Regions from separate parts of the Lactobacillus helsingborgensis genome, predicted to be linked through region 3. Evidence: predicted binding sites of a transcription regulator. Region 3 holds the regulator's gene; each other region holds the start of a gene.
What was found. Region 3 encodes NrdR, which represses ribonucleotide reductase genes. Its sites were predicted from a motif close to ACACNATATATNGTGT; they were not measured.

Region 1: a site for NrdR is predicted at 2,612-2,627, ahead of nrdJ (ribonucleoside-triphosphate reductase, adenosylcobalamin-dependent). Genes of this name have one in related genera too.
Region 2: a site for NrdR is predicted at 2,391-2,406, ahead of DLD54_RS08670 (deoxynucleoside kinase). Genes of this name have one in related genera too.

The regions. Positions count from the first base shown of each region.
Region 1 is NZ_CP029544.1:92,283-96,574, forward strand. Features, by position in the region: gene DLD54_RS00435 (DUF4430 domain-containing protein) at 1-218, opposite strand, end outside; gene nrdJ (ribonucleoside-triphosphate reductase, adenosylcobalamin-dependent) at 306-2,540, opposite strand; gene DLD54_RS00450 (YjjG family noncanonical pyrimidine nucleotidase) at 3,179-3,889, shown strand; gene DLD54_RS00455 (aldo/keto reductase) at 3,953-4,292, shown strand, end outside.
Region 2 is NZ_CP029544.1:1,831,667-1,835,958, forward strand. Features, by position in the region: gene DLD54_RS08660 (class III lanthionine synthetase LanKC N-terminal domain-containing protein) at 1-841, shown strand, start outside; gene DLD54_RS08665 (ABC transporter transmembrane domain-containing protein) at 1,080-1,691, opposite strand; gene DLD54_RS08670 (deoxynucleoside kinase) at 2,455-3,105, shown strand; gene DLD54_RS08675 (deoxynucleoside kinase) at 3,118-3,807, shown strand; gene DLD54_RS08680 (amino acid ABC transporter permease) at 4,074-4,292, shown strand, end outside.
Region 3 is NZ_CP029544.1:1,212,535-1,216,826, forward strand. Features, by position in the region: gene dnaI (primosomal protein DnaI) at 1-882, opposite strand, end outside; gene DLD54_RS05750 (DnaD domain protein) at 892-2,253, opposite strand; gene nrdR (transcriptional regulator NrdR) at 2,256-2,723, opposite strand; gene coaE (dephospho-CoA kinase) at 2,725-3,327, opposite strand; gene mutM (bifunctional DNA-formamidopyrimidine glycosylase/DNA-(apurinic or apyrimidinic site) lyase) at 3,324-4,154, opposite strand; gene polA (DNA polymerase I) at 4,168-4,292, opposite strand, start outside.

The DNA.
Region 1 (4,292 bases), 740 kb from region 3:
TTCCAGCACTTTTTCAAACCGCGCATTACAGTTGAGTTCTTAGGCAATTTAATAGTCTTTTTCTTGTAATTCTTGTTATGTACTTTAAGGGTGTAAGTAACTTTGATTTTGCTGCTGGCGTCTACCTGTTGGACATTTTGGGTTGTTTCGTAGCCAGCAAAAGTAAAGGTAAAAATAGTGGCTATTCCGGTTAAAACTGATAATTTGCTTTTCTTCATAATATACTCCTAATCTATAGATTTTTGTGCAAGCACTAAAAACTTCGTACTTAGCTGCTTGCACGGCACTAGTTTAATTTAAAAAACTTATTTAACTGGACATGCACCAGATTCACAGTCTGTTTGGTCAACTAATTCCAAATCTTTTTGATCATCATTTTGTTCTGCAAATACTTGGGCTACATCACCGGTAATTTCAGCTTTTCTTTCCTCATATTTAACTTTATCGATTGGTTCTTTTGGCGCTTGTTTGAGTGAACCACCATAGTATGGCAATAATGAAGTTGACTTAATTACATGCCGGTATTGTTCAAAGAGTGGAGTAATCTTGTCACCTTCATTGCTTTGGAAAGTAACGGTACAGCTAACTGCATTATCTGACCAATAAGTTTGCAAAAAGGCTTGTGTTGCAAATTGTTCTTCAATTGAAACTGTACCGGCAGAAGCAAAGTTCTTGCTGTCGGCGTGAGCAGCACGCAATGGAAATTCAACACAAGTTGTGTTTGGTGAATAAATATCAGGTTCTGAATAGTAACCACATGCGTCCAATGCTTTAAGCAATGGATCAGAAGCTTGGAACCTAATTCTTTGAATTAAGTAGCCGGCATAGTGGAAGTGCATTCCTTCAGAGGCCCCAGCCAATTTGGCAACAGTACCAGAAGGCTTAACAGTTGTGTGCTTGATTGACTCATTGCAGTGTAAAGTCTTGCTGTATTCTTTATCAGCATCAATGACGGCTTGGTAAGCTTCAGTAACCATTTTAATTCCCTGAGGGTCGTAAATTGGCTTTTTAATCTTTGCGCCGGTTTCTTCATCAGTGCTGTCTTCAAAGCCGGTGACAACCCGGTGACCCAAATCATTTAACAGCCAGTCTTGAATACCTGACATTGAAACACCGATTCTACGATTCTTGGAAATGATGTTGCGGGAAATTTCCCAGTCGTAGTCACTAAACGTTACCCGTTTGGCGTAGCGAGTGGCCAACCTGAAAACATCCTTTAGTTTCCAACCTTGTTGTTCTGCAATGTATGGGAATACTTCAAACAGGTTGCATGGCTCACCGTTAGCCAAGGAAATCTCTCCGCAAGGGTTGGTGCCTTCAACGTCGCCGTCAATATCTTTTTGATAGCCGTCAATAATACGACCATAGTTACGAGATAAGTCAAGGTTAACTATTCCTGGTTCACCGTTTTCTCTAATACCGTTAGCAATTGGTTCATATTCATCAAAGTTAGAATCAATTGCTACACTGTTGTTTGATGCCCAACGGTGGTGGTAGAGTTTGTCTTTATCCTGTTTCATCGTGATGAAGTCTTGGTCGGTACTTGTACCTAAAGCCAGTTCAGCTGATCTTCTCACATTGCCGGCAACGACAGTTTTACCAATCAAGTTGCAAATATCCGTACAATCAACAGAAGTTAAATTGCCGCCAACCCGATTGTTAATAATGTTGTTAATATCAAAAAGCATTTCCACTAACGGCATAGGTCCAGAAGCAGTACCGCCAAAACCGTGAATTTTAGCCCCGTAAGGACGAATTCTGCTGATGTCCAGTACCAATTTGGTCTTGTTTTCAGCATTGGTTTGATTAAAATGCATGTCAACTAAACGAGCATTGGCCAAAACCCAACCTTCACGGGTATCAGGCAAGTTGTAGTATACGTAGTCAGGCTTGCCGTCATTTTGCTTTGCCCATTCGTCTTTGTCCGTTGCACCCAATTTAACCGAATCCGCGTATGAGGCACTCTTTTTGTCGATCACGATTGTTAAATCGATTTTGTTATCAACTGTTGGGATCTTTTGAATGTTGTCTTGGACAACAGAAAAGCCAACGCCGCCGCCTTTCATTAGTTGGTCAAAAAGAAATGAAAATGGCATTGAAACCGCTTCTTGCGTTTGCCCTAAATAGTCTGGCACTATATGGCTGTCACCGTATTTTTGGGGACGAATAGCTATAAACCAGCAATTATTCAACGAGTCACCATTACGCTTTTGGTAATCTGTCCCGGAGACCCAGAGGTTTCGACCAGAAGGCGTCGCGCCTAAACCGTAAACCAATTTAAATAGGCTCTTGGCCTCATCAGTTAGTTCATCGACTACTTCATTTGCAGGAGAATCTTTGAGACGAGGATCAAGATTAATATTGCCTTCGATTACGCGTTTAACCGTTTCATCCCAATTTTCGGAACGATTTTTTTCAGGAAGCCATCTGGCGTAGGTCCGTTTGTAAGTAACCCAGCCAAGCTCTCCCCAGTGGGGAGTGACAGTTTGTTTCACTTGATCAATGTAACCCTGATCTAAGGTTATGCTCGTATTTTTCATATTCAAAGTTACTCCTTCAACTAGCAAATTGTTCCACAGACACATCATCTATGGCTACAAATAGAACTATACCACAATATCTTGTATTTACTAGAGGAAAGTTTGCTCTTAAACACAAGTAAAAGTCACAACTTGATGTGCGAGTAAGTTATCGGGGATAATAAAAAAACATATAGAATTCGAAGATATAAAAAAAGCATAATAAGCTAAAAATAGCGTTTATTATGCTTGAATATATTTTTGTTTTTAAACTAAAAATTAGTGCCTAGCTAACGTGAAGAAAAGGAAAATTAAGCCAAGAATAACGACTATTGGCACTAATAAATGAATAAAGAAAATAAAGGCAAGTGTGCAAGTTAAAATGAAAAATAAGATTTTAAATATACCAACGCCCAGTTTTATAAATAACCAAATTAACAAGAATGCTAGTAATAGTCCAACCATGCTTAATCACCCCTTTTATCAGAATTAAGTGATATTATAGCTGATTTTTAAGAAGAGTAATAGTAATGCAAGCAAAATTTAAAAATAGTTAATTTTGTTCCCAATGTGTGAAATATTGTTATAATAGACCTCCACACTAATTTTTAGTGAATACGCATTTTATTCTGCGGAATAATTGGAGAGGAAGAAATTGCTTGCGTTATAAACAAATAATTTTTGATGTTGATGATACTTTGATTGATTTTGCTGCTACAGAAAATTTTGCTCTGCATAGTCTTTTTCAGGCTCATCATTGGCAGTTAACAGACAACATGCAGCGTGATTATCATGCATATAATCAAGGACTTTGGCGTAAGCTGGAACAAGGTAAAATCGATTATAATCAACTCAGCAAGACTGTCTTTAGCGAATTTATCAAAGAAAATTTAGGCATTGATATTGACGGAATTGCAATTATGAACGAATACCGTTCTTATTTTAGTGAAGCTCATAAGTTGCTGCCCGGTGTGACTGATACTTTGCGTTTTGCTAAAAAGCACAATTACGTTTTAACTATTTTAAGTAATGGTGAAGCCTTTATGCAGAGGCACCGTTTGCAATTAGCGGGCATTGATAAATATTTTTCGCTGATTGTGACATCAGAAGAAGCCGGCTTTGCTAAACCGGATACCCGTATCTTTGATTACTTTTTTGCTCATACTGAAATCGGCCCTGAAGAAACTGTGTTCTTTGGAGATGGGCTACAGTCCGACATACTGGGGGCAGAAAATTACGGCTTTGACAGCATCTGGTATAACCACCGTAAACGGAAGAATAATATGAATCTGCATCCCTTATATGAGGTAGCAACATATCCGGAATTTGTGGCTTTGCTCAAGGGTGATTTGCAAAAGCAACCGCAATAATTGCTATCTTTTCCTGTAGAAGTATAGTTCAATCCTGTATAATAATTATTAGAGGTGAGAATAATGACTTTAAATATTCATTCTTTTAATGATACTTATGAATTAAATAATGGCGTTAAAATACCAGTCATTGGTTTAGGAACTTGGCAAACACCTGACGGTGAAGTAGCCAAGAACACTGTGAAGGATGCACTGGATCTGGGCTATCGCTTAATTGATACGGCTGCAGCTTACGGCAATGAGGAGAGCATCGGACAAGGGATTAAACAAAGCGGGGTCAATAGACACGACTTATTTGTAACCACTAAATTATGGAACGATCATCACGGCTATCAGGCAACTAAGGCTGCGATTGATGAAAGCTTGACTAAATTAGATTTAGATTACCTGGACTTGTATTTGA
Region 2 (4,292 bases), 620 kb from region 3:
AATCAATGGCTCTATTTCAAATATGATTCTATTTGGTATCAATAATTGTCAAGACGAGTTAACTACATGTCTTAATTCTCTACTATTATATCCTCTTTTTAAGGTTCCGTTAGGATTATTTCATGGGTTGGCTGGTATGTTATTAACCTGTTCTATAACTTTTAAATATGCTAGCGACAAAAGTAGAGACAAGTTATCGCGTCTAATTAAAAAAATAATTACAGAAATTACTCAGCGTACCTATCGTTCCGATCAATGGCCACTCTCATTTGACGTTGGTCCTAAAGGTAAACCTCAGCTTCAGATAAGCCCTAATTTAGGATTTGGATTAGCAGGATTACTCATAGGATTAACTTATGCAAATGATCTTTTAGACAATAAAAAAGTTTATGCTATTTCTAATCAAATTTATCAAGAATTGTATTCATTCATGGATCAGAACAAAATGTTATCATATTCAGGATCATTAAGTCTTTCGCATGGTTTTTGGGGGATATGGTTATCATTTTTGTTATTTGATATAAATGATAGCTCTCATTCAGCTAATCTCTTAGGTAACCTACCTTTGATTAATGAACGAAAGGACTTACGTCCTGATAATTTTAGTTTAAAAACTGGATATGCGGGTTATTTATACTTTGAACATTTGTTAAAGCAATTTCCTCAAAAAGGTCTTATAACCAATGAATTAAATATCAAAAAAATAATTATAGGAAGTTCATCTACTATGTCAGGAAGATATACCTGGACTAATGGAATCACATATCTAAATAAAGAAGACAGATTATTAACCGGTGATTTAGGAATTTACCTAAGTTTGCTTTCCACGCTAGATAAGTAATGTTTGTCTTAATTATGTCGCAAGAATAGCAACATTCTTTGTTATCTATTAAATATTGAAAAACCCTCTAGATTAAACCAAAAGCCACCTAGAGGGTTTACTATAGTTATGTTTCCAAAAAATTACAGGCACTTAACTTGCTTAAAGAACGCTACAGCAACTATTTCTTTGGCCCAAATAATTACCACGGGTTCACATTATCCGTGCTACACAATTCCAGCACTTTGGCCTATAGGACTTAGATATTAGTTGCTTTTGCCGTTAACACCTCATTTTGACTGCTTTGTTTTTGCGATAACTCCTCCAACTTTTTCTTAAAAAGACGGGGAAATAAAATCATAACAACAGCAAAAACCAAAGTGGTGACAAATAAGAGCGGATGATAAGAAAGCAGGATGACACTGGCAATAATACCTAAGAGTGCACTGCTATATGTTTGCTCTAAACTGAAAAAGCCATCTTGATTAATTTGGTTAATATCATTAGTAAACCAAGAAACATAGTCAGCTTCCGTGTGTTTATTAAAGCTTTCATATTCTTGACGACCAATTACATGGGCTAATGAACTCCTAATGGAATTATCGACAGCCCTGATGATTACAGCGGAATACCGTGAACTACAAAAAAAGAAAATTAGGAAAAAGCCCCAGCTAAGCAAGTTTAAACCTGTATCAACAATAAAACCCTTTAAACTGTGCTGTGTCAAAGCAGTAAGTGCATTACCTTGAAAAATGCTGGCACCAATTTGCGCTAAATTCCGCCCAAAATATAAAATAGCCAGAATGACATACATACCTGAATTACGTTTAACGTAGGTCCAAAGCGAAAATTTTGCTACAGTGTTGTCCATGATTTACTTCCTGTCTAAATCCCTATTTTCAGGGTTAATACTAAAATGACATATCTTCTTGAGAGAAACAGTTTGCAAAGAACATTAATCTTTGACCTATTTCAAAGCTGCAGACTCTTAAATAATTTAATTATTATTGGAAGTTTTAATAGTTTTTGTATTCTTCCTAAAAAGCCCGTCGTATCATTTACAGCATGAAACATATCAGCTTACCTTTGTATTTGAAGTATTCGCTGTTTCTTTTATAATCTACTTATTATTTTATTTTTTTACTAACATAAATGCAATTTATTTTTAATTTTTTAGTTTAGAGTTGTCTCATCACGGCAGTATATAAATATTACGAACAATTTTTTGGGACTGAAAAAAGGCAAAATATTCTGCTTTATAAGCGCAAAAACACTTATCATAATTAAATCAATTTAAACCAGGAATTATTGTTTATTACAGCATTAAAAGAATCAAAGTACGGACTAAAGGGATTGATACCAAATAATATCGCTAACATGCCCTAGCAAATTAAGACTTTCCAGTCCGAAATTTAAAATTTGCTTTCTTAATTTTTAATTTTAGTTCCACGTGTAACATTTAACTTAAACAACAATTTAGTTACTTTATCAAAGCTTAATTTTTTATTCTGTATTATACAAAATCACTTGACTTTTAAGACACAATTTAAATTTACTTTTTGCTTGTATACCACTATATCTCGTATTAAACTAGATAAGAATCTATATGTTGTATTTAATATTTAAGAAAGAACGTGATCCAAGTTATTGTTTTAAGTGGGCCAATTGGAGCCGGTAAATCCAGTTTAACTAGTATTTTAGCTGAGCACTTAGGTACACAAGCTTTTTACGAGGGAGTAGATAATAATCCTGTTCTTCCTTTATATTACCAAGACATGAAACGCTATACTTTTTTGCTTAACATTTACTTGCTTAACCACCGTTTAGCACAAATTAACCAAGCAATTCGAGAAAAAAATAGTGTTTCAGACCGTTCAATCTATGAAGATGCACTCTTTTTCAAAATGAATGCAGACAGCAAAGTGGCTGATCCAACTGAATTTAAGATATATGATAGTCTACTTGAAAATATGATGGAAGATACCCCCGGTAATCCCAGCAAAAAGCCTGATTTACTGATTTACATTCACGTTTCTTTAGACACTATGCTTAAACGCATTAAAAAACGTGGACGTTCATTTGAACAAATCAGTACTGATCCTAGTTTAAAAGACTACTATGCCAGGTTAATTAAGTATTATGAACCATGGTATGAAAATTATGATGCATCTCCTAAGATTAAAATCGACGGGGATAAATACGATTTTATCTGCGATGAAGATGCCAAAAAAGAAGTTTTACGTCAGATTGATGACAAATTGCATGCAATAGGCAATTTAGAATAGAGAAGGAACGTGATGACAGTTATTGTTTTAAGCGGGCCAATTGGAGCCGGTAAATCCAGTCTAACCAGTATTTTAGCTAAATATTTAGGAACCAAACCATTTTACGAAAGTGTCGACAATAACCCAGTTTTGCCACTCTTTTACGCTGATCCTAAAAAATACGCATTCTTACTTCAGGTGTTTTTCCTTAACACTCGTTTTCGTAGCATCAAAAACGCACTAACTGACGATAACAACGTTCTTGATCGTTCAATCTATGAGGATGCCCTTTTCTTCCAAATGAACGCTGATATTGGGCGCGCAACGAGTGAAGAAGTAGATACATATTACGAACTTCTCAACAACATGATGGGTGAACTTAAGCACATGCCAAAGAAAAACCCAGATCTGCTGGTTCACATTAATGTTTCATACGATACCATGATTAAAAGGATCCAAAAACGTGGTCGACCATACGAACAGCTGAGCTATGACGCGACGCTGGAAGATTACTATAAACGGCTTTTGCGCTATTACAAACCATGGTACGAAAAATATGATTATTCTCCTAAAATGGAGATTGATGGTGACAAGCTGGACTTCATGACTGACGAACATGCCAGAGAAGTTGTACTAGATCAAATTGTTACTAAGCTAAAAGAAATGGGTAAATTACCCAACTCTTGGGACAAACCAACAGATATTCAAATAGAAGAACAATAAACAAAAGTTAGCTTACTCAAAGAACCCCTAGTTATTACTCTAGGGGTTCTTTTTCACTTAGTGTTATACTATTTTTTATGTCATTTAATAATCAAGCCTCAAATTGACCAAATACAGGCTTTAAATTGTTTAATCAAAAGTAATAAGGCGCTAGATTTGTGTTATTATTAAATCATATCTTTTTTCACATATTTTTTTAATTATGTTATGTAGAAATATTTTTACCAACTTAAACTCGGTCTCAGCTAAATACAAAGGAGAAGAAAATGGACTATATCATCTCAATCATGCCCTCTTTAATCACAGGCGCAAAAATGACTTTGATCTTGTTCTTTTGGACTTTGATCGTTTCTATTCCTCTGGGAATCATCGTCAGTTTAGGTTTACTTTCTCGCTTTAAGCCACTGCGCTTAATACTAAAATTCTATATTTGGATTATGCGTGGAACTCCACTGCTTTTACAACTAATTTTTATTTTTTATGGT
Region 3 (4,292 bases):
TCCAGAAATTACTACTTCAGTCGCTAAAGACTGGATTCTTTCCATTAATCTCGCTGCTTTTACAGGATCAATAGAATTTTTGGTTTCTTTGAAATGATCTGCCAGATCGCTCATTGCAAAATTTGACGAGAAAAATGTTGGCAGCACATTATCCATTCTGGCCTGCAGAATTACCGCCAAGACCTCGTCACGCGACCATTGACTCAAACTTTCAGCTCCAATATCATCTAGTATTAAAAAATCAGCGTTAGCAATTTTTTGTACTTCATCCTGAACACTATTATCACTAAAATGACTGGATAAACCTGCAATAAATGTCGGAACATGCAAGAAAACAACATACTTGTCCATGGCAGCAACTTGATTAGCAAGTCCCGCCAATATATATGTTTTGCCGATACCAAAATTGCCCGACAAATAAAGTCCCTTCTGATGAACATCTTTAGCATATCTTGATAAAAATTGCTGAATGCGGGTCATCACTTCGGCTCTTTCCGGGGTCATTTCAATCTGGCTTAAGCGAACATCATGCAACCCATCAGGTAAATTAATCAGGCGCAAATGTCTTTTGATATATATTTCTCTATCATGAATAAGCTTGCTGTCTTCGGGCACAAATTTCAAGCTGATCGCATTTTTATTCATTATCAAATCAGGATAATAGCCTCTGGTGACAGGATCTTTTTTATGCTGGCTCAGATAATAGCCGTAAAGAGTGGGCAGACTTTTATTAATAATGCTGTCATTTAATTGATCTTGATGCTGCGCGATAAAGTTTTGCACCTTAGGTTCAGCCAGTACCCTTTGTTTAATAGCTTCAGGGCTTTGCTCCTCAGCATTACCTGATTGTCCTTTAGCAATATATTTTTTAATGGGTCGCATATATTTCACCTACTTCATGCCATTCTTATTTTCAAAATTCTCAAAAAACTTTTTTAGTTCTTCACTAGAAACTTCGGAATTTATTTTTGGTTTATTTTCAGTCCAATCCGTGCCCTTTTCAATTGACTTACGCGAATTATAACTGCCAAACTGCTTTCTTTTCTGCTCTTGGGCCTTTTTCCTATTGTCCATGTATTCTAAAGCTTGACCACCGGTTTTTACTCCGTGCTGCAGCCAATCATGTAAAATTTTATTTGCCAAACGAAAAGACACATTAGGACCACTTTTCAAGCAGGCATAAGTCAAGATATTGAGTAGTTCTGCTGAAATACCTTTTTCATTATATAAACTATCAAGTACGCGATATTCACTAGCATCCACAAAATCATCCCGGCTGGTCTTAAGCTGATACAAAAATTGTGCCGGTGAGTTCGCTTTTGCGCTTTGTAATAATTCTTGTTCACTGTTACTTAAGTGCTCGTTTTTTACTTCAGAATTGTCCTTTGCACGTGTCTTTTTTTGTAACTGACTTCGAGTAGTTGCTGCATGAATGTTATTAGCAATAGCCTGTTTAATCCGGTTCATATTTAGATGGTAATCACCATGCAAACAGGGCAGTGTTTCATCTACAAATTCCTGTTCAGACAAACCATAAGTTCTCATAATTGCACGAATTGCTTCTCTGTTTTGGTCAATTTCGCTGCCTGCAATTTGGTAAATTTCAAATTGCTGTTTCATAAAGTCCCAGTCAATCTGGCCCTTTTCATTGATAGTGGCAGTATTACGGGTAACAATATTATTTTCTTGGGCAGCCTCTTTAACCTCAATTGAAGGGTCTATTGCTTCTTGGTCTGGTAAGTGAAAGACATCCATAAACGAGGCAGAAATATTTGGTGCTGTTTTCACACCATTAACAAAGTTTTGATTTTGTTTAGTTTCCCGGGCAAAATCATGACTTAATTTATGAAAAGCGCTAATACCCACTTTTTCTTTTAATAAGCTTGCTAACAGCGCAGTCCCAAAAAATTCACTGCTGGACGGGATACTTTTAAGTTCAAAACATAGAATTTTGCCCATTATTTGATTGTCAAGTAGTCGGGTCTCGATTAACCCCACCGCCTCAATCTTGTGCAGAGCCGCAAATAATTTTTTAATATCACAGTCAACTTGTTCTTGCAAACGGTAAATCCCCTGTGAATCTGACAGCATAGCTTGGGCAGAATAATCCTCATTCAGACTTAAATAAAGTGCCACCGCCAAAGAACCAACTAAAGGCTGATATAGCTTAATTAAAACACGCAAATCTGTTGGGTAGAGCTCTACTCTGTTTGTAATATAAAAAGGCTGTTTGGGATTGTTAGTCTCAAACATAATTAATTTCCTTTCTCTCTTCTGGCAATCATATCTTCCATAGTTTTCATGAAGCTAGACATATCTTTAAACTCACGGTAAATTGACGCAAATCGAATATAAGCCACATCATCTATTTTAGCCAATTCATCCATTACCAATTGACCAATTTTTTTGGAAGAAATTTCACTAACTCCTTCCTGCCTGATTTTGTTTTCTACGTGATCAACTAATTCTTCAAATTGCGAACTTGAGATTGGTCTTTTTTGACCAGCTGCCATCACTCCACGCAAAATCTTTTTTCGGTTAAATGGCTCACGTGTGCCATCATTTTTGATTACTAATAAAGGCGTGGTTTCAACACGTTCAAATGTAGTAAAACGAAAGCCACAGTTTTCACATTCGCGCCTACGTCTGATAGCACGATTTTCATCACTCGGACGCGAATCAATTACTTTTGATGCATTTTTATGACAATTAGGACATTCCATTTTAGTCCTCCCCTTTGATTTCAAGTAACAATTCTTCTAATTTAGTCTCAAGGTCTTTTTTTGAACCAGTATTAGTAATCACATAGTCAGCCAATTTTTCCTTTTGCTTAAGTGGCATTTGACTATTGATGCGCTTTAAAGCCGCACCCTGACTAAGGTGATCTCTTTGCATTAGTCTTTCTAGCTGCAATTTTTCTGGTATAGCAATCAGTAAAGTCCGATCACAATATTTTTGACCATTTGACTCAAACAGAACAGGAGCATCAACAACTATTATGGGGCTTTTCTTAGCCTTGTTTAGCGCAATTTTAGCTTGTATTTCTGTAAAAATCAATGGATGAGTAATTTCATTCAAAATTTCAAGTTGTTTTTCATCATTAAAAACTATTTGTCCCAACTTTGAACGATTAAGTGAACTATCCGTATTTAAGACTTCACTTCCAAATTGTTTGATAACTTTTTCATATCCCTGATTACCGGTCTTTAAAATATCATGGGCTATTTGATCGCAATCAATTACTGGAATTTGCATTTTTTCAAAAAAAGCATCTGCAGTGCTTTTACCGCTTGCAATTCCACCAGTCAAGCCTAATATCATTGTCATTTATAAATCACCTGACATTCAGGACAAAAAGTAGTTCCTCGTCCATTGACCTTAATTTTTTCAAGTGGTGTACCACAACGCACACATGGTTCACCTTTATGACCATAAACCTGCAACATTTTTTGAAAGCCACCTGTTTTGCCGTTTGCATCCAGATAGGTATGAATTGTAGTACCTCGTTCAGCAATTGCCAATTCTATTAACGAATTAATGTTATCGTGCAATTGTGCTACCTTTTCTGCGGGAATGGTATTGGCTTGACTTAATGGGTGAATTTTTGTCTCCCACAAAACCTCGTCAACATAGATATTGCCCAAACCTGCAACAACAGATTGGTCAAGGAGTGTGTTTTTAATATTTTTCTTTTTACGTGCTAAACCATTTTGTAAATAAGAAACGGTAAAAGCTGCTGAGTTGGGTTCTGCACCTAATTTGCTAATACCCGTCTTTTCTTTTTCAGTTCCTGTTTTAATTAACTGCATGCGCCCGAACTTACGCACATCATTATAACGCAATGCCGAATTATCACTAAAAACAATTTGCACGTGGTCGTGTTTATCCTTTTTAGTATTTATTTTGACTAAACGATACTTACCCTCCATGCGCAAATGTGACACTACTGTTAAATTGCCGCTAAGCCGAATTAACAAATATTTAGCATAACGATCAATTGTGGTGATTTTTTTACCAACTAACTGCCGTTTAAATTCCTTTGCATCACCAGTTATAATCTTTGGATACCAGACTGTTACTTCTTTGATTGTCTTTCCTTTGATAAGAGGAAGGAGTGTCCGTCTCACAGTCTCAACTTCTGGCATTTCCGGCATTACAAGTTACTCCTTACTTAGCATCAAACCAATTATGACCATATCCGGAATCAGCTACAAGAGGTATGTCTAGTCTTACAGCCGACTGCATAACTTCCGGTACGATCTTTTTAATTGTTTCCAATTCATCCTTTGGCA